DNA from 2 places in the Paenibacillus sp. FSL K6-2524 genome. Region 2 is predicted to be linked to the other one. Evidence: predicted binding sites of a transcription regulator. Region 2 holds the regulator's gene; the other holds the start of a gene.
The links. Region 2 encodes LexA, which represses DNA repair genes until DNA is damaged. Its sites were predicted from a motif close to CGAACATATGTTCG; they were not measured.
Positions count from the first base shown of each region.

Region 1: a site for LexA is predicted at 4,572-4,585, ahead of recA (recombinase RecA). Genes of this name have one in related genera too.

Region 1 covers NZ_JBBOSP010000001.1:2,730,791-2,741,477, forward strand. The annotation lists gene NST85_RS12285 (RodZ family helix-turn-helix domain-containing protein) at 1-457, shown strand, start outside; gene NST85_RS12290 (hypothetical protein) at 540-707, shown strand; gene NST85_RS12295 (YajQ family cyclic di-GMP-binding protein) at 906-1,397, shown strand; gene NST85_RS12300 (hypothetical protein) at 1,540-1,701, shown strand; gene pgsA (CDP-diacylglycerol--glycerol-3-phosphate 3-phosphatidyltransferase) at 1,704-2,291, shown strand; gene NST85_RS12310 (competence/damage-inducible protein A) at 2,346-3,611, shown strand; gene recA (recombinase RecA) at 4,661-5,722, shown strand; gene NST85_RS12320 (regulatory protein RecX) at 5,844-6,677, shown strand; gene rny (ribonuclease Y) at 6,977-8,518, shown strand; gene NST85_RS12330 (TIGR00282 family metallophosphoesterase) at 8,630-9,424, shown strand; gene NST85_RS12335 (stage V sporulation protein S) at 9,524-9,784, shown strand; gene NST85_RS12340 (dipeptidase) at 9,881-10,687, shown strand, end outside.
Region 2 covers NZ_JBBOSP010000001.1:3,660,511-3,671,197, forward strand. The annotation lists gene rnz (ribonuclease Z) at 1-516, opposite strand, end outside; gene metH (methionine synthase) at 707-4,144, opposite strand; gene NST85_RS16810 (cupin domain-containing protein) at 4,337-4,879, shown strand; gene NST85_RS16815 (FixH family protein) at 4,985-5,401, opposite strand; gene NST85_RS16820 (HAD family hydrolase) at 5,456-6,253, opposite strand; gene NST85_RS16825 (hypothetical protein) at 6,311-6,847, opposite strand; gene NST85_RS16830 (DUF896 domain-containing protein) at 7,057-7,230, opposite strand; gene NST85_RS16835 (hypothetical protein) at 7,264-7,443, shown strand; gene NST85_RS16840 (LysM peptidoglycan-binding domain-containing protein) at 7,468-7,830, opposite strand; gene lexA (transcriptional repressor LexA) at 8,038-8,664, shown strand; gene NST85_RS16850 (SDR family NAD(P)-dependent oxidoreductase) at 8,744-9,505, opposite strand; gene NST85_RS16855 (hypothetical protein) at 9,650-9,934, opposite strand; gene glnA (type I glutamate--ammonia ligase) at 10,636-10,687, opposite strand, start outside.

The DNA of each region.
Region 1 (10,687 bases), 930 kb from region 2:
TGGTAATGGGGAAGGTACAGATACTCCGGGGAACTCGGGAAATGGAACTGAGGGAACCGAAGGCGAAGGTGATACTCCGCCAGAAACGCCATTAGACATAGTTGTTGTTCCCGATGGAACGGAAGGAAGTACAACTAAGTTCAAAGTTCAGAATTCGAATGGTCAACCAGTACAAGTAGTCATTACCGCGACAGGTCGGAGTTGGATGGATATCCGTAAAGGAGATAAGAATGGTGAGAAGCTGTTCTTTGATACTACGGCCGATGGGGATGTTAAGACCTATGAGCTGGGACCTGAAGGGTTGTATATTAAGTCAGGTGCTTCTCCTTATACTACGATCACGGTTGCTGGAGTGGTAGTTGAAGACGGTAAGAATACGTCAAAAATACAATTGAATCTGGATATGGGTGAAGATACAAGCGCTGATGATACAAGCGCGAATGATACCACAGAATAAGGACACATCCTTAAGGAAAGGATAAATTTGCAGGTAGAGGTACCAGCAAGTGAATTCTTCTTAAAGGTGAGGTGTTTAATCCATGGCAATTAGTTGGGTTGTTACCGTTGTGGGTATTGTTGTTTCCCTTATTGGGTATTATTTGACCCCTGGTGCTTGGGGCTACGGTATTCTCGGGTTCGGTTTAGCTATTGTTGTACTTGGTATCTTGGATATGTTCCGTAGTCCGGAACGCCAGGGTGGAAAATAACTAACACAATATTAAGCAGGCGTTACAGTAAGTTATTCACTGAACGCCTGTTTTTATTTATTTGAAGCCTGAACTCTTGTCGTCTATCGTCGATTGGAGTTAGCTTACTAATTAATTTGAGGATCAAGCTAAGTGGACAGGGCTTGACCATCCGTCATATAATTAATGTATATAGGAATAAGGAAGGGATTGTGAAGTATGGCATCAGAAAGCTCATATGATATCGTTTCAAAAATGGATATGCAGGAATTAGCTAATGCTATTGATCAGACGGAACGAGAAATCGCTAATCGATTTGACTTCAAAGGCAGTAAAAGTGAACTTAAGATCGAAAAAGATGTATTGGTTATCACCTCAGATGATGAATACAAATTGAATGCAGTTATCGACATTTTGCAGTCTAAAATGATCAAACGGGGATTGCCGATTAAAAATTTGGACTATGGCAAAATCGAACCGGCATCTCTAGGTTCTGTGCGCCAGCGTATCAACTTGAAGACAGGTATCGATCAGGAGAATGCGAAGAAAATTAACATTCTAATTCGCGATTCAAAGCTGAAAGTCAAAAGCCAGATTCAAGGTGATTCCATCCGGGTGACCGGTAAAAGTAAAGACGACCTGCAAGAAATTATGCAGTTACTTCGTAAAGCTGATTTGTCAGTTGATTTGCAGTTCAACAACTTTAAATAGTGTAGTATTAGGTTTGGTCTCCCGCGGCGTAGAGCACTTTGCGAGGGACCTTTCTTTCTTTTTGACAGGGCCTGTTTCTAAATATTATACTTGTAGGGGAAAATAGAGGAAACGTTGTTCTAATTACTGGGGGATGGGACTCATGACAGAAAGAGTGAAGAGCACAAGACTAGGGAGTCAACTGACCCTGGCTCACAAGATTGATGGAGATGTTTACATGAAAAAGTGTCTCTCAGAGAGTAATGAAGTATCACAGGTACAAGGTATTCGTACTCATGAATTATCAGGGGAGGGTGTTCTGTGAATCTGAATCTGCCTAATCGTATTACGCTTGCGCGTATTTTTATGATTCCATTAATGTTAGTAGCCCTGCTTCTGGATTATGGGTGGTGGACTCGTGAAATCATTTTAGGAGATTATCACCTCCCACTCAACCAATTGATTGGTGCACTACTGTTCATTATTGCTGCTAGTACGGACGGTATAGATGGTTATATTGCTCGTAAGCGAAATATGGTCACTAATCTAGGTAAGCTACTCGATCCACTGGCTGACAAACTGTTGGTTGCGGCAGTATTGGTTGCGCTCGTATCTATGGGAAAACTTGATTCTTGGATGGTCATCATTATTATCAGCCGTGAATTTGCAGTGACGGGTTTGCGTGAGGTGGCACTATTAGAGGGTTCTGTTATTGCTGCCAGTAAGTGGGGGAAAGCGAAGACAATTACCCAGATTGTCGCGATTTCGGCATTACTACTGAACAACTTCCCGTTTGAATGGTTACATATTCCGTTTGATGATATCGCTATATGGTTTGCAGTGTTGATTACGATCTATTCCGGTATCGACTATTTCGTCAAAAACAAAGGGCTGTTCTCATTTTCTAAGGCTTAAGATACTTTAAAAGCAGCTTTGCCTTATAGCCCGTATAAGGAGACATGGCAGATTATGAAAGCGGAAATTATTGCAGTCGGTACAGAGCTATTACTGGGTCAGATCGTAAATTCTAATGCACAATATTTATCACAAGAACTGGCTTCTCTCGGAATTGATGTCTATTTCCAGACCGTGGTTGGCGACAATATGAATCGGCTCTGTGAGGCGACGCGTCTTGCTTCTTCTCGGGCTGATCTCATGATATTCACCGGTGGGATTGGACCAACTCAAGATGACATTACGAAGCAGGCCTTAGCTACTGTACTCGGAAGGTCTCTCCATATCGATCGTATGGCTATGGACAATTTAGATCGTTTTTTTAAGGATCGCGCACTTCCGATGACTGAGAACAATCGTCGTCAGGCGTTAGCTATCGATGGTGGTACACCTCTACCGAATGAGACTGGACTGGCCGTGGGAAATGCCCTATCTGAAGATGGGAAGTATTATATTGTGCTCCCGGGTCCTCCGAGTGAGATGAAACCAATGTTTCAGAATCAGGCCAAACCTTGGATTCTTGGACACGTTCTGACAAATGAGGCTCCGATATATTCTAAAATGCTCAAATTTGCTGGTATTGGCGAATCTTTGCTCGAGACCAAGTTGATGGATCTAATTGAGAACCAAAGCGATCCTACGATAGCACCCTACGCTAAAGAAAGTGAAGTCACGATCCGTATTTCGACAAAAGCGGAAAGTGATAGCGAGGCGCAGGAAAAGCTGAATACAATGGAACAGGAAATCACAGCTCGGCTGTCAGATCATCTCTACGCAAGCGAGGACGTTCCGATTGAGAAGGTCATCATCGATATGATGACAGAGCTGGGACTCACGCTTGGTATCGCTGAGAGCTGCACAGGTGGTATGTTGATGGAGACGATAACCTCAATTCCGGGTAGTGCTACTGTGTTTATAGGCGGGATTGTATGTTATTCCAATGCGATGAAAGAGAAGCTGCTTAACGTACCACACGATTTGTTGGAAGGTGATGACGCACCTGGTGCTGTCAGCGCCGAGACGGCCCGTGTGCTTGCCGAGCAAGTGCGTATGGTTGTAGATACCGACTTCGGCTTGTCCATTACCGGTGTGGCCGGTCCTGGCTATTCTGAGCGGAAGCCAGTTGGTCTCGTCTACATCGCCATATCCCGTAGAGGCGGCGACACACTTGTCATGGAGCTCAACCTGAAGGGGAATCGCGATACCATCCGTATCCGCTCCGCCAAAACGGTTCTCTATCATTTGTGGAAGCAGCTTAAGGAGAACGAAGTTCACAATTAATCCTCTCTTGCGCGTCACATATGCTAGATGTATAATCAAGTCACGGAAGAACCGTAGCTAACTGACCAAGTTATGCTGCGGTTCTTTTTTTGTTGTCTGTATAAGTAAAACTGTGGATTGTGAGTAGGCTACGATAGCGAAATGTTCTTACGATCGCTGTTGTCCCCGAATTTCTTGATTGAATTGTAATAGAGGTAGAAATTCGGGGACAAAGGCGAACGAAGCTTATGCTTCCGATGTAGCTTTCCCAAGGAAATCTTTTAGCTTCTTCAGAATCATTTCGCTATCTCCGCAGTCACTTTTTCTTTAGCTTAACTTATACATTCTTAAAAAACAGAAGCGAAGATTAATTTGTAGCTATATGACTTCTGTTGCCGACACATCTGTTTTCTCATTAAGCACTGAGTATGGTTATGAGTCTATATTTCCACGAAGGGGAGGTGCCGTACTATTAAATACAGTAGGCAAACAAGGCTGTTCAGTTCCGCATGACTAATACATTTAGGAAGATGTATCCCTAAAGGGGCAGTCGCCTCGAATAAGTAGTGGCATATTAGCGTTAGAGTACGTCTCTACAACGCAGGAGAACATCTGTAAGAGCGTACCCGAAGGAGAAAAGCGAGCCGCGCACCAACGTCAAGCGCATCCCCGAAGGGGGAAAAGCGAGCCATGCGCCAACATTAAGCGAATCCCCGAAGGGGAGAGCGATCAGGAGCGCCTCTGTACCTCGAATCGTCTCTAAAAAAAGGTTTTCACGGTAATATGGGTGCAGGAAAAGTAAGACGTACCCGAAGGGGGAAAAGCGAGCCATGCGCCAACATCAAGCGAATCCCCGAAGGGGAGAGCGATCAGGAGCGCCTCTACAACTCTAAAGTTCCTTAAAAGCCGGAGTCCAGAGGGTGCAACCCTTGGGGCCCTCCCTTAGGACAAGGGAGGGTTTGGGGGGGATGTGACAACACCCGAATGTATGTTCGAAAAAATGCTTGGCAAACGTATCGAAACAAGATACAATTAGTTTAGAGATTAATCATGATAAGGATGTGAGTTGAATGTCAGATCGTCGTGCAGCGCTGGATATGGCGCTTCGTCAAATAGAAAAACAATTCGGTAAAGGTTCGATTATGAAGCTCGGAGAATCCACTCATATGCAAGTGGAAGTTGTACCCAGTGGAGCGTTGGCATTAGATATCGCTTTAGGTATAGGGGGCTTTCCCCGTGGTCGGATTATTGAAGTATACGGGCCAGAATCATCCGGTAAGACGACGGTGGCATTGCACGCCATCGCTGAAGTTCAGAAAGCAGGGGGACAAGCAGCCTTTATTGATGCAGAGCATGCACTTGATCCTGCCTATGCAAGCAAGCTAGGCGTGAATATTGATGAATTGCTGTTATCCCAACCGGATACAGGTGAACAGGCCTTGGAAATCGCTGAAGCGCTGGTACGAAGTGGAGCGGTAGACATTATTGTTGTTGACTCCGTGGCAGCACTGGTTCCTAAAGCTGAAATCGAAGGCGATATGGGAGATTCCCACGTTGGTTTACAAGCAAGATTGATGTCTCAAGCACTTCGTAAATTGTCTGGTGCTATTAGTAAGTCGAAGACAATCGCTATCTTTATTAACCAGTTGCGTGAGAAAATTGGCGTTATGTTTGGTAACCCAGAGACAACTCCAGGGGGACGGGCATTAAAGTTCTATTCAACAATTCGTCTTGATGTACGTAGAGTTGAAGCGATTAAGATGGGCAATGACATGGTGGGTAACCGGACACGGATTAAGGTCGTGAAGAACAAGGTGGCTCCTCCATTCAAGCAGGCTGAAGTTGACATTATGTATGGTGAAGGTATTTCCAGAGAAGGAAGTATAGTTGATATTGGTGTCGAACTCGATATCGTAGATAAGAGTGGTGCTTGGTATTCTTATGCAGGAGAACGGCTTGGTCAAGGGCGTGAGAATGCTAAACAATATTTGAAAGATCATCCAGAAATAGCAAGTGCAATTGAACAGAAGGTTCGTGAGGGTAGCAATTTAACGACAGTGATTCCTCCGACTTCTGATAGTGAATTGGAGCAGTCATTGAAGGAAGAGGAAGAACTTCTCGAAGACGAATAAATTAGAAGTAGTTGATCGCTCTGATACCCGGTGTATTTGCCGGGGCAGAGCGTTTTTGTTATCCAGAATATTATGGTCTTAATTGGAATTAACTTCATTAAAATGCAAGGGAGTGGACAGAGTGGATTATCGACATGGCGGTTGGGGGAAAAGGCAGCAACAGGATAGACCTAAGGCTGGAGAAAGTCGTGCTAGTGAGGTCGTGGATATCTCCGATGAGAGGTCTTGGGACCAGCCGATTGAGAAACCGAGTCAAGAAGAAAATGGAATATCGGCTATGCCGGATAATGTAGATCTGACGATCACTTCTGTTATGCTTCTAAAACGTCCTAAATTTCGCTACCGAATCTTCTTTGGTCAGTATGCACTAGATGTACATGAAGATGTAATGATTAAATATCGAATGATTCAAGGGGCTGTATTTACTAAAAGCGATCTCGAGGAAGTCGTGTCGGCTGACGAACGGCAGAGAGGGTATGCAGATGCACTACTCTATTTGAGTCGGAAACCTCGTACATCTCATGAAATTGGAGTTCGTCTAGGAGAAAAGGGCTGGAGCAAAGATACGATAGAGAAAGTTCTTGAGCGGCTTATTAGAGAGAGATTTGTAGATGACGCTGCATACGCTCAGGAGTGGGCCGGACAGCGTGTTAAGAATCGAGGCAAGGGAAAGATGTGGATCCGGCATGAACTGCGTCAGAAGGGGGTCTCTAAGCCTCTCATTGAGGAAGCACTGAATGAGGTGAGCGAGGAAGATGAATTCGACAGCGCATTACAAATTGCCGTTAAGAAGTGGAAGGCAACAAAGGGAGAGCCACTAGAAAAAAGACGAAAAACCGGCACGTTTCTCATGCGTCGTGGATACTCTGGAGGGCTGGTTTCTAGGGTGATAAGCGAGTTAAGTCGCCGAGATGGAGTGAATGGGGAAGAGGACTGGGAAGAGGAATACAACTAAAAGATGACTTATCTTGTCATTTGCTTGACAACTTCTTTCGTCAAATAATAAAATGAATATGAATCTATATGTAATGGAGTCTTTTTTCCTTCCAAAATTATGGCTCTATAGAGATTCTGTTCGCCAATCATGAAGGTCTGCACTTCCGTATCTTTCAACGGAACGACCATGCTGCTGCATGGACAGCCTACCTGAATCGGCCTATAATCGATTCTTAGTATGATGATGAATGAGAAAGTTAATTACAATTGAAACAATCCCAAGGAATACCTTGGAGGAATCAGCGGGGAGGTGAACAGATGCATACAGTAATCTGGATCGTTCTCGTTGCAGCCGCTTTATTCTTGGGGTTCGTGGTCGGGTATTTTATTCGAAAATCTCTTGCGGAAGCTAAAATTTCCAGTGCGGAGCATGCTGCAAGTCAAATCTTGGAGGGTGCAAAGAAAGAAGCAGAAGCACTGAAAAAAGAAACGGTTCTGGAAGCCAAAGATGAGATTCATAGGCTCAGAACTGAAGCTGATAAAGACATTCGTGAACGTCGAAATGAAACTCAACGGCAGGAAAGACGATTGTTGCAAAAAGAAGAGTCGCTGGATAAAAAATTAGATTCACTTGAGCGAAAAGAAGAGCAAGTGGCAGGCAAAGAGAAACGAATTGAAGAAACTCAGCAACAAATTGACCTGATTTACAAGAGCCAGGTTCAAGAATTGGAACGTATCTCGAATTTAAGTATGGAAGATGCCCGTACCATTATCATGAACAATGTTGAGCAGGAAGTTCGCCACGAGTCGGCACAGTTGATCAAAGACATTGAACAGCAGGCAAAAGAAGAAGCGGATAAGAAAGCCCGTGAAATCATTACGCTCGCAATTCAACGTTGTGCAGCTGATCATGTTGCGGAAACTACGGTATCGGTAGTAACCTTACCGAACGAAGAGATGAAGGGACGGATTATCGGACGCGAAGGCCGTAACATCCGAGCTCTAGAAACTCTAACTGGAATAGATCTTATTATCGACGATACACCTGAAGCGGTTATTTTGTCGGGATTTGATCCAATTCGTCGGGAAATCGCACGTACAGCACTGGAGAAATTGGTGGCTGACGGACGTATCCATCCGGCACGGATTGAAGAGATGGTTGAGAAGTCTCGTCGGGAAGTGGATGAACGTATTCGTGAATATGGTGAGCAAGCTACATTTGAAGTTGGAGTACATGCGCTGCATCCGGATCTAATTAAGATCTTAGGGCGACTCAAATTCCGGACAAGCTATGGCCAAAACGTGCTGAAGCATTCGATGGAAGTCGCGTATCTGACTGGATTGATGGCTGCTGAGCTAGGTCAAGACATTGTACTTGCTAAACGTGCTGGTCTATTGCATGACATCGGTAAAGCGCTTGATCATGATGTGGAAGGATCTCATGTCGAAATCGGCGTAGAACTAGCTAAGAAGTATAAAGAGCATCCGGTGGTTATCAACAGTATTGCTTCCCATCACGGGGACTGTGAAGCCACATCCGTTATAGCCATGTTGGTCGGCGCAGCTGATGCTTTATCAGCAGCAAGACCAGGTGCGAGACGTGAAACGTTGGAAACATATATCCGACGGTTGGAGAAACTCGAAGAAATATCCGAATCGTTCGAAGGCGTTGAGAAGTCGTTTGCCATTCAAGCGGGCCGCGAGGTTCGGGTAATGGTACAACCTGACAAGATCGATGATGCGGAAGCATTCCGTCTTGCTAGAGACATCACGAAGACAATTGAAAGTGAACTGGATTATCCTGGTCATATCAAGGTTACCGTCATTCGCGAAACACGGGCGGTTGAATACGCAAAGTAAAGGTTATGATGAGAGTGGCCCCTTTGAGGGCCGCTTTTTCATTTTGCTAATAGTAGCTGCGAAGGTAATAAAAGCTACCATAGGTGTGCTACTTAAGAGGAGGTAATTATTATTAAAGTACTATTTATTGGAGATATTGTTGGTAATACTGGACGTAAGGCATTGAAAGAAACTCTTCCCTATTTGAAATCAAAATATAGCCCACATATCATTATTGCTAATGGAGAGAATGCTGCAGGCGGTCGAGGCATCACTGGAGCTATTGCTAGAGAGTTTTTTGAAATGGGTATTCATGGTTTAACGATGGGTAACCACACTTGGGATAACAGAGATATATTTGATTTCATTGATGACGAACCACGGATGGTTCGCCCGGCAAACTTCCCACCAGGGACTCCAGGACTGGGTCATACGATTATTAAGGTCAACAATAAAGAACTAGCGGTGGTTAATCTGATGGGCCGTACTTTTCTACCGGCGATTGATGACCCATTTCGTGCAGCAGATGAGATAATCGATAACTTGTCCAAAAAGCATAAACATATCTTGGTGGACTTCCATGCTGAAGCGACTTCGGAGAAAATATCCATGGGTTGGTATCTCGATGGCCGTGCTTCCCTAGTGGTTGGTACACATACACATGTACAGAGTAACGATGATGTCATTTTGCCGCAGGGAACTGCTTATTTAACGGATGCTGGTATGGTCGGTTCACGTGAAGGTGTGCTCGGAATGGAACGGGACGCTGTCTTGCGTAAGTTTGTAACCCAGTTGCCAGTGCGCTTCCAAGTGTGTGAAGGTAAATGGCAATTCCATGCCGTATTAGTTGATTTGGATGATGTTACTGGACGTGCTAAGAAGATTCAAAAAATCCGTATTCTCGAAGATGAGTGGTTAATGGATTAGTCCTGCGGTACCTCTGGGAAAAATAAGGAATGTATCTGACACTCCCGAATATGCTCTAAGTAGTGGAATTCAACCATTATTCCCAGGGAGGTACTTACTATGGATGTATTAAAAGTTTCAGCAAAATCCAATCCCAACTCCGTTGCGGGTGCGTTAGCTGGGGTGTTAAGAGAACGTGGCAATGCCGAACTTCAGGCTATCGGGGCTGGCGCTCTTAACCAAGCCATCAAAGCAGTAGCGATCGCTCGAGGATTTGTAGCGCCAAGTGGAGTCGATTTGATTTGCATTCCGGCATTTACTGATATTGTGATTGATGGTGAGGATCGTACGGCAATGAAATTAATCGTCGAACCTAGATAAAGAACTCAATAATGACAATGATACCTGTTTACGATTGTAGACAGGTTTTTTTGTGTTCAGGGGCATAATAATCCTATTTTTCTAGGAGGGATAGAAATGGGGTATAAGGTAGTAGATTTTCACTGTGATGCTCTATGTAAAATGCAACTTGATCCTAAGCTTGATTTCGGCGAAGATCGTAAATTGGATGTCTCGCTGAAGACAATGACTCAGGGAGGAGTCATGTTGCAGTGTTTCGCTATTTTTGTATCACAGTCTCTTGGTAAGCCTAAAATAGGACATATATTGGAACAAATCGATATTTTTCATCAGAAAGTTGTGACAAAAGGAATCAGCCCTATTCGTACCGCGGAGGATCTAGTGTCGCTCGAGCAAACGGGAGGTAGGGGAGGGATTCTCTCTATTGAGGGGGCGGATGGCCTCGAAGCCAATATGTTTTATGTACGGTTGTGTTATGAGCGTGGAGTTCGATTTCTCGGCTTAACATGGAATTTCTCTAATTGGGCTGCAGATGGTATCATGGAAGTAAGGAATGGTGGCTTCACACCACAGGGTGTGGAACTAGTTAAGGTTTGTAATGAGCTGGGGATTACGTTAGACGTTTCTCATCTATCACAAAAGGGATTCTGGGAACTGGTCGAACTCGCTACAGAGTCCGGGCGGCCCTTTATTGCGTCGCATTCCAATGCCTATCAAGTTTGTGCTCATGCGCGTAACTTACGAAACGAGCAAATAAAAGCGATAATTTCGTTAGACGGCCGGATTGGTCTGACGTTTGTCCCTTGGTTTGTAAAAGAAGGAAAACATCCCTCAAGCAAAGATTTATTGCTTCATATTGAACATATCTGTTCACTTGGTGGTGAACATACGTTGATGTTCGGTTCGGATTTTGATGGTATCGAA
Region 2 (10,687 bases):
TGGACCTGGTGAAATACCATATTTCTTGAGTAAGGCTGTATCCAATTTCCCCGGTTGATCCTTCTCGATGATACGATATCCATAGCTTGGTATTCTATGATCCAGTAAAGCCGCCTCTACGCGAAAAGATTCATCTTCAAACACGGTACCTCCATCATGCTCTACAATGTCCATTTTATAGTTAATCCGTGATTCACTTAGTTCTAGAACTGTAGTGATATAACGTTTCAATCCTTGTGGACCGTATATAGTAAGTGGTGTATCCCCTCCTTGGTAAGCTCGGCTAGAAATCAGACCGGGCAGGCCAAAGAGATGGTCACCATGCAAATGTGTTATAAAAACATTCTCAAGCTTGCTGAGTTTAAGCGGTGAGCGTAGAATCTGATGTTGCGTCCCCTCTCCACAATCAAACAACCAAAAGGATCTTCTCTCATCAAGTAAACGTAGTGCGAGCGAGGTGACATTACGCTCTAGCGACGGTACTCCTGCATTGGTTCCCATGAAATATAAATCCATTTCTCATCCTCCTTCCTGCATTCGCTTTATCCTCACATAATACAATCTTCATTATGAAAGTTCAAAACTCCATCTTTTAACCATATATGATTACCAAAACCCTCCGAAAACTCGGAGGGTTTTGCTTAGCCCTGTGATGGATCAGTAACCTCACTTGTAGCTACGAAATATTCACAACACCTCTTCAATACTAAGCTTTATCAACATTGAAATATTGAGCCTGAGGGTGAGCAAATACCATAGCTGACACGGAGGCTTCAGGCTCCATCATGAACCCTTCGGTCAACTGAATCCCAATCTCTTCTGGTTTCATTAATTCGAATAACGGCGCCTGGTATTCTAGATCAGGACAAGCTGGATATCCATAGGATACCCGTATCCCTTGATAACGTGCTCCATGACGCTGTTTCATCGTCATTTCCTGCGGATCAGGGAATCCCCAAGTATCACGCATCATATGATGTACTCGTTCCGCTGTAGCTTCCGCTAATTCAAGAGCAACAGATTGGAGTGCATGGGAATACAGGTAATCTCCTCTTACTTTTGCCTGTTCTGATAACTCAAGTATACCTTGACCCGCCGTTACAATTAAGAAGCCAACGTAATCCATGACCCCACTATCTACAGATTTCAAGAAGTCGGACAAACATAGATGCGGTTCAACCCGTTGTCTAGGGAAGTTAAACGTCTTAAGTACTTTAGAGTGATCAAGCGGATCGTAAATAAGAATATCGTTGCCAGACGACTGTGCTGGGAAGAATCTGTACATGATCTGCGTTTGGATAATACCATCCGTTACGGCTTCTAGCAAAATTTGATCGACAGTTTCTTTCAATTGGACTGCCTTGGGATCACCTGCTGCAAGCAACTGCTCGACAGATCCACGAAGTCCCAAATGGTGTCCTAACAACATCTGCCAATTGATGTACGGAATGATATGACCAATCGGATAGTTACGAAGCACATGCCGTTCCAAATCCGGCGGAGTGTAGACCGGCGCATCCGTCGATATCTTGGAAGACACAGCCCGCGTTAATTCTGGTAGCGGCTCAGCAACAGCAACTTGTACATCAGCTTCTTTTTCTGCTTCCATTTCTAGACGCATTTGCTCTCGACTGCTAGGATCCATCAGCTTGTTCGCCAAATCGAGTCCATCCATCGCATCCTTCGCATATACGACCATTCCGTTATACTCTGGACGAATTCGTGTCTTCGTGAACTTCCGCGTCAATGCCGCACCACCGACCATAATCGGTACATCAATTCCGGCATTACGTAAATCCTGAGCGGTTGATACCATTTGTTGCGCTGATTTCACCAAGAGGCCAGACAAACCGATCGCATCCGCTTTCTCCTCACGATAAGCTTCAATAATGCGCTCCGGTGGTACTTTTATACCCAAATTCACGATTTGGTAACCGTTATTGGACAGAATGATCTCTACGAGGTTCTTTCCGATGTCATGAACATCACCTTTAACGGTAGCAAGTAGAATTTTCCCCTTTACAGAAGACTCGTTCTTCTCCATAAAAGGCTCCAAATAGGAAACGGATGCTTTCATCACTTCCGCGCTCTGTAGCACTTCTGCCACAATCAACTCATTCTTATTAAATAAGCGACCTACTTCAGACATCCCCGCCATCAGCGGGCCGTTAATGACCTCTAACGCACTGTACTTCTGCAATGCTTCATCCAAATCCGGAATAAGTCCCTCTTTGGTTCCTTCCACTACATAAGATCCAAGCCGCTCTTCGAGCGACATATTAACGACTTTCTCCTTTTTCTCCACTTTCTTATTACGGAAAGCTGCTACAAAAGCAGCAAGTGTGTCGTCATTCGTGTTATAAATTAGTTCCTCAGCGAGGCGGCGATCTTGTTCAGAAATAGACGCATACCGCTCCACCTTTTCTGTGTTGACGATAGCATAATCTAGACCTGCTTTTGTACATTCATACAAAAAGACAGAGTTAAGCACTTCACGACCCGCCTCCGGAAGTCCAAAGGATACATTACTAATCCCGAGCACCGTGTGACAAGCAGGTAGCGCCTCTTTGATCATGCGAATTCCTTCAATCGTCTCTTTGGCAGATCCGATATATTGCTCATCCCCAGTTCCAACTGGGAATACAAGCGGGTCAAATATAATATCTTCCGCGTTCAAACCATACTTGTTCACCAGTAAATCGTGAGAACGTTTGGCAACGGCCAACTTATCTTCACGAGTGATGGCTTGTCCGCTTTCATCGATAGTACCCACGACGATAGCAGCACCATACTTATGGATTAGTGGTGTCACGACCTCAAACTTATCTTCCCCATCCTCAAGGTTAATAGAGTTAATAATCGTTTTACCCTGGCAATATTTCAATGCAAGATCCAGTACTTTGGGATCGGTAGTATCGATCATGAGCGGAACTTTTACTTTTTTAACAACCAGCTCCAAGAAAGCTACAATATCCTCTGTTTCATCTCGATCTGGATCTTGTACGCAGACATCGATAACTTGTGCACCACTCTTGACTTGAGCGCGGGCAATTTCCGATGCCTCCTCATACTTACCTTCAACAATGAGTCGTTTGAATTTACGAGAACCAAGAACGTTTGTTCGCTCCCCAATCATATAGGGACGATTGTCATGTTCAACATAGATCGGCTCAATTCCGGATAAAGCAGGAGGATGATGCCCATCAATCGGTCTTGGTTTATATTCACTCATCACCTTAGCTAATGCTGCAATGTGGTCAGGCGTTGTTCCACAGCATCCTCCCGCTATATTTAGCCAACCTTGCTCGGCAAATGCGGAGAGCTTAAGCGCTAATGAATCCGGGGATTCATGATAATGTCCGTTCTCATCCGGTAATCCTGCATTAGGATAACAACTTACACCGGTCTTCGCCATTTCAGACAAAGTTCGAATATGATCTCTCATAAACTCAGGTCCAGTTGCACAGTTGAGCCCAAATGATACAGGCTTTAGGTGTTCAAGCGAGATATAAAAGGCTTCTATATTCTGACCTGCTAACGTTGTTCCCATCGGTTCGATCGTCCCTGAGATCATTAGCGGCAGTTTCTTACCTGTTATTTCAAAAGCACGTGCGATTCCGATACTTCCCGCTTTAACATTTAGCGTATCTTGCGAAGTTTCCAACATCAACACGTCTACACCTGCTTCAATCAACGCGATAACTTGTTCCTCATAACTAGCGACTAGTTCATCAAACGTAACCCCACCAGTAACAGACAAAGTTTTCGTCGTCGGACCGAGTGCCCCAACTACGTATCTAGGGTGTTCTGGAGTGCTATATTTTTCTACAGCGGCAATAGCAAGTTTAGCAGCAGCAAGATTGATTTCACGCGCCTTGTCTTGAATATCATACTCTGCAAGGACAACCGAAGCTGCTCCAAACGTATTTGTTTCAATTAAATCGGCTCCAGCCTCCAGGTACTTCTCATGTATCTCCTGGATGACATCAGGACGGGTAAGTACCAACATTTCATTACAACCGTCCAACTCTTCACCGCCGAAATCAGCAGGAGATAAATCTACTTGTTGGATCATGGTTCCCATTGCACCATCAAGGATCAATATTCGTTCTTTCATTCTAGATTCCAAGCTTGGTTTACTCATGATCTATCCCCTCCCGTAAAACATTAACTTTTAGTTTATCAGAATGTTGCGTTTTAGAAAAGGGATAATAACAATTCATTTCCTTTCCAATCCCTCTCCACGCTTGGATCAACCTCTTTAAATTAGATGTCGACAACCAAGGTGCCTATCAGATATAATGCAATCAAACCTTTTCGAAAGCGGGGTAATCCCATGGCTCAAATAAGAATAAGAAATACGAACGAAATCATCGCAGGAGATGAGAAAGTTCGTGAATTCCTGAATCAATATGAAGTTATTTATGAACATTGGGATACGAATAAACTGCCTCAAGAATTAGCAGATAATTTCTCGCTTTCCGATGATCAAAAGTCCGCCATTCTAAATATCTTTCAATCCGAGATTCAAGAACTCGCCTCACGCCGTGGTTACCGTACCTGGGATGTGATTACTTTATCCGAAGCCACTCCAAACATTGAAGAGCTATTGGCGAAATTCGAACAGATTCATACGCATACAGAAGATGAAATTCGTGTAATCGTGGCAGGTGCAGGTACATTTATTATCAAAGGTACTCCGGACACGGGATACTTTGATGTAAACCTGGAGCCAGGTGACCTAATATCCGTACCGGAAAATACACCCCATTTCTTTACGCTAACTGATGAACGTAAAGTCATAGCTGTTCGCCTCTTCGTAGAGGAGAACGGATGGATTGCGCATCCATATGAGGATCATAGTTTCCAAAAATCATAATTTATCATTCGCAATTCAAAATCGATTTATAACAAAAGAGCTGCTCCCCTTCCACTTTGCGGATGGGAGCAGCTCTTTATGTTAAGTTGAGTTGAACCTTAGTTTCTATTTCACCGTAAATTCTGTCATAGGCATGGAATGCTGATCTCGTGCGGTCACATGAGAAATCACATGATAGGTTCCAGACTCAAGGAATGTTTCCCCTAGTTTATAAAGGCCCTGCCCCTCACTCGTTACAGTAACCTTCTTGTGCTTGGCGTCATCGTCGCCTTCCTTCCAATACTCAAATATGACCTCTTTAGCATCATCCACATTTTTACCATCATAAGTTACCTTAGCTTCAAATGTAACGGGATCACCCTTGCTTATATCGCTCGGACTAACAAGAAGCTCTACTAGAATGGGTTGTAGATCATTCACCTCTTCATGCATACTGTGATTCTGAGCATCTTTTTTACTACAACCAACTACAAGAATCAGAGTAATAGCTAATGAAAGTATGGACCAACCTTTTCTATTCACGTGACTTCCCCCTTCCCAACAACATTTATGATCAATCAATTTACTTATTAAGAATTAGGCCTTCGAAGCAATAATGTCGTGAAGCTCCGACAAATGCGTAATTTCGTAATCCGGAATGATTTCTTCACTCCGCGGTCTGTCTTCCCGGTTAATCCAAACGGCAGTCATTCCTACACTAAGCGAACCCTTAATATCCGTTGTTAATTTATCCCCAACCATCATTGCTTCTTCAGGTTTAACCCCAAGCAGATCTAGTGCGTGATGGAATATCGATGAATCAGGTTTTCCTTTGCCATATGTACCGGAAATAATAATCTCATCAAAATAAGGAGCTAATTCCGGTACTCCGTCAATCTTCTCCTGCTGTAGTGCAGGACAACCATTTGTGAGCAACAACAGTTTAAAATTTCTTTCTTTTAACTCATTAAGTATTTTGAATGTCTCCTCATAAACATGCGGACGTGAACGTCTCTCTTGTGCAAATTGCTCCGCAAGACTTGTCGCAAACACTTCATCATCAACACCAACTGCAAGCAGTCCACGTCGCCACGATTCTGTGCGGTATGCAGGTGCTAATTGCTCCAATTTACGAAATTCGGGTTGCTCCCCCGCCGTGAAGTTAGCCCAAAGTCCCTCAAAAGGGTTGATCCCAATCATTTTCGTAAAAGAAATGGTATCGTAGGATTCATAAAGCGTTCTCGCTTCATTCCGTACTGCTTCTTGCAGTTCGACCGGATCAACACCTTTAACTTCCTGTGCCTTATTACAGGTTGCTTCAAAAGCTTCACTTACACTTCGTCCATCCCAGAGCAACGTATCATCCAGATCAAAACATACCGCTTTAATTGTCATCGTAGCCGTCCTCTCTCCTTTAGACTCATTGGTCCGCATTGGGAACTTTAAGGCTCCCTATTTCTTTTCTATTGTAATGTGATGCGTATTACCATATTGTTCAAGCTTAGGCGCCATAGCTTCCGTGTCAAAACGGTTGCGCATCCGATAGAATACCCATTTTGATTGTCTACCTTTAGGTTCAATTACAATCTTGCCACGGCTTAGAATGATTTTGTTGATATTACTTGCATCGAGATACTTGTCACGGTTGAAAGTTGACGTGTATATCTTGCTCTTGTCGATACGTAGATAAGGCTTTCTTAAGAAGATTATTACGGCAAGCAGCAAATACAACCCGATTGTTAACCAAAAAAGTGTTGAGTTTTCTTCTGCAGCTGGACTTAGTAAACCCACAGATCCATACATTATCGCCAAAATACTTAGTAGCACAGGCAAGATGATCTTACGTCCTTTAAAAATATCACCTTCACCTTTTGGTCCTATCGTATACTTTGAATTGGAGTTTCCTACGGGTCCTTTCATAATTGGACTTTTACCCTGTTTCTTCAGCTTAACCATGTTACGCTCTACTTTTCTGTCAAATGAACCCATTCATGTTCCTCCTAAAAGTTTTGTTAGCATTACTTCAGTGATTATAGTTCGTACAAAACTTGCTTCGTAAGCATTAACCTAAGTTTTGTTAGCATTACTTCAGTGATTATAGTTCGTGCAATACTTGTTTCGTAAGCATTAACCTAAGTTTTGTTAACATTACTTCACTAATTACTTGCAAAAGTAAAACCGGTCCTTTCGACCGGTCTTTATTTATCCACCACTTCGATAGTATCGAGTTGTTGGCGAAAATTTCTTCTAATGTTCTTCAGATACTCTTCTCGAAGCTGCGCTCTCTCCGTCTGCTCTTCTTCCGTTAGCCCTGTTTCCTTATTCTTGTGGGCTAATTCGTTAATTCGCTTAACCAATGCATCTATGTCCATAAGTCCCTCCCGCTGTCATTTACTATGCATTTCATGGCAACAGAGCAAGCATTAACTGTATTGCAACTGCGTTCATGTAAGGCATTCATTTCTTACTTTGACATGAGTAAAAGAGCTTGTCAAGGCGATCCCGCAACAGTGCGGATATCCACATTAAACCAAGCTCAGCATTTATTATATGAAGGAATAGAAATTCCATTAGTTAATCCTTAATTCAGTCATCTATAGACTTAATTATTATTTCGGCGGAAGAATAAGAACATCTCCAGATTGTATCGAACTCACTGTCAATCCATTGTAATCTTTAATATGTTCAACATAGTCACGTGTATCCTTACCCTTCGGTTTATGAGCTACTGCGATTTCCCATAGTGTATCACCTGATTTCACAACAACCGTCTCTAGGTCCGCGAAAGAATTACCTTCATTAGAAGAAGCAAATGCGGAGACCATTCCAGTACAAGTTATAGTCAATAAAATAATTACTGTCATAATTCTGGTTAATCCCTTGCGTATACTTATCGCTTGCAATCCTCTGAACTTGGAACCACCCAAAGAAGGTTTATTATGAATACTCTGATATGTACTGTACTTTAACATTTCACATCACTCCAAACATGCGTTCTTATTTATGAATTAACTATAACACGAACGTTTGTTTGATTCAATACTTTTTTAGAACAATTGTTCCCCTTATTGATTTTACTATGTTATATAGAAGTTTCTTAGATTTAGAACTCATGTTTGTGCGAACGGAAGTTCTATGTTATAATTTTTCCAAACGTTACTAGATGGGGTTGATATGTTATGTCGAAGGTATCCAGCCGTCAGCAAGCAATTCTTGAATTTATACGCAACGAAGTCCGCATGAAGGGTTATCCTCCTTCTGTTAGAGAGATCGGCGAAGCTGTTGGTCTTGCTTCTAGCTCAACGGTGCATGGTCACTTGGACAGGCTAGAGAAGAAAGGCCTCATTCGCCGCGACCCTACTAAGCCACGGGCTATAGAGCTGCTAGGGCAAGAGAACTCAGATCATCTGGGACTGTTCGCTCATTCCGTAGCTAGAGTTCCCGTCATTGGTAAGGTGACTGCAGGTGTGCCGATCACGGCAACTGAGAACATAGAAGATTATTTCCCACTTCCCCAACACTATTCTGGAGATGGCGAAGTTTTCATGCTCTCCGTCATAGGAGATAGTATGATCGAAGCCGGGATCCATAATGGAGACTATGTGATCGTTAGACAGCAACAAACTGCCAACAATGGAGACATCGTCGTGGCCATGACCGAAGAGGACGAAGCAACTGTTAAGACGTTCTACAAGGAGAAGGATCATATACGTTTACAACCAGAGAACTCTACCATGGAGCCAATACGCTTGAAACATGTAAGTATTCTCGGCAAAGTAGTTGGTCTGTTCCGCGATTTGCACTAATTTATACTTAAATAAAAAGCTATCCCATAAGTAGTTAACTCTACGAATGAGATAGCTTTTCATTTCCTCTATTGATATCCTATATCGCTGGCATTACATTACCGCCTGTTACGGGTATGTAAGCACCGGTAATAAAACTAGCTAAGTCTGAAGCGAGGAATGCCACAGCATTGGCGATATCCTGATCCTCTCCCCTACGTTTCAGCGGAACTCCTTGTTTATAACCTTCATCAGCTCCCAATTCGGCCGAACGTTCTTTTTCACTGATCGTCCATCCTGGTGCCACCTGATTGACCGTGATCTGATACTCTCCGACCTCTTTGGCCAGCACCCTATATACTCCGTCCATCCCTCTTTTACCAGCAACATAGGCTGATTGTGTAGCAAAATTCTGCATAGAACATTCGGTATTGATGCCAATAAATCGACCTACTCGTTTCAATTGCATCGCTGGAATAAATGCCTTTGCCAGAAACACACTTTGCATAACGCATGATTCAAACTGACTTTTATAATCATCAGGAGACTGCTCAAGAATGGTAGTCCAAGTATATTGTACAACCGCATTAGCAACGACAATATCTACCTCGCCAAGTTCTGCATAGATTGAATCCTTCATTTCGAGGATTGAAGCTTCATTTGTTATGTCAGCCTGTACAATAGTCGCAGTTCCACCCCAAGCCTGAATTTCTTCAAGCAATTGCTGAGCCTTAGGTTTGTTGCTATGATAATGAATTGCCACTTTTGCCCCACACTGAGCTAGTGTACGTGCCATCACACGACCTAACTCTCCGGTAGCCCCCGTTACAAGCGCTGTTTTTCCATGTAGATCAATGTTCATCCTACCATTTCCCCCTCTCTTAATTCCTTCTACTATTCTAACAGGCTTATATCTGATTCGCTATGAAGTGTCTAGCCATGCTCTAATATTAAAAAAATTACCCTCACATCGCTGTAAGGGTAATGCTAAAACTAGTATCCCAACTTAAAAATCAGTGGTGGTAATTTGGATGTCACCGAATGCTGCACCAAAACTAGCAAGAAGAGCTACTACTAGTAATAGATTAACAGTTTGCGAGAGACTGGATGCCGCAGGGATGGTATAAGTGATAACCGGAGCATTAACACGAGTCAATACAAGATCAATTGGCGCTGGACCAAAATTGTTAACAGTTACCGTAGCGTTACTTCCACCTCTTAGATCTTCATAATAGGATTTACCGATAAAAGGTCCGATATCGAAGAATTGTTGCGGTAATAGTATCGCCATTTCTTTCACCTCCCTTACTCTTTCATTGTGTATTCTATGCTTCAATTCTATGAATGCATCGCCTATTGTCGCCGTAGAATAGCATATTTTAAGAGATTTATATAAATAAGGGTCCTCACCCTACTTTTTTAGTAATAAAAAAAGGAATCCCTTTAAGGATTCCAGTAAGGCTTATATAAGAGACATCAATGATACCCAATCTGCTTAGTGAAACGATAATCGTATTATGATTTAGTCAAATGAAATTTATTTAATCCTCTGAGTCGATAGGTATAGCTTGAGTACCAAATATTTAGTTTCAAAACCAGAATTAGTGCATAACCTTCAATCGATGATGATAATGAAACATTTTAACGGAACTCAGCGACCTTATTCGTGGTATACTCGGCTTTTCTGGATTTTAACGGAACCAACAGACGTTAATTCATCATATTTATGTACTAGAGCATCATTTGGAATAAATAAGGGCTATCAGTTCCGTTAGAAATTATTTCGACCCTCAAAACTCAAAATAAGGGTTGCTAGTTCCGTTAGAGTGATGTAAAAATTCGTCAAGCACTGATTGTGTGGTTGAGCCATTATTTATGGGTATCTTGTGGGCATCTCATGGGTATCTATCCACCTACATCCACAAAGTTAGAATGATTTGCCACAAAACAAAAAAATCCCCATACGCAAAAGCGTAAGGGGATTCTTCGATTCTAGTACAATGACATATATTGATCGCGTTCCCAAGCGTGAACTTGTGTACGG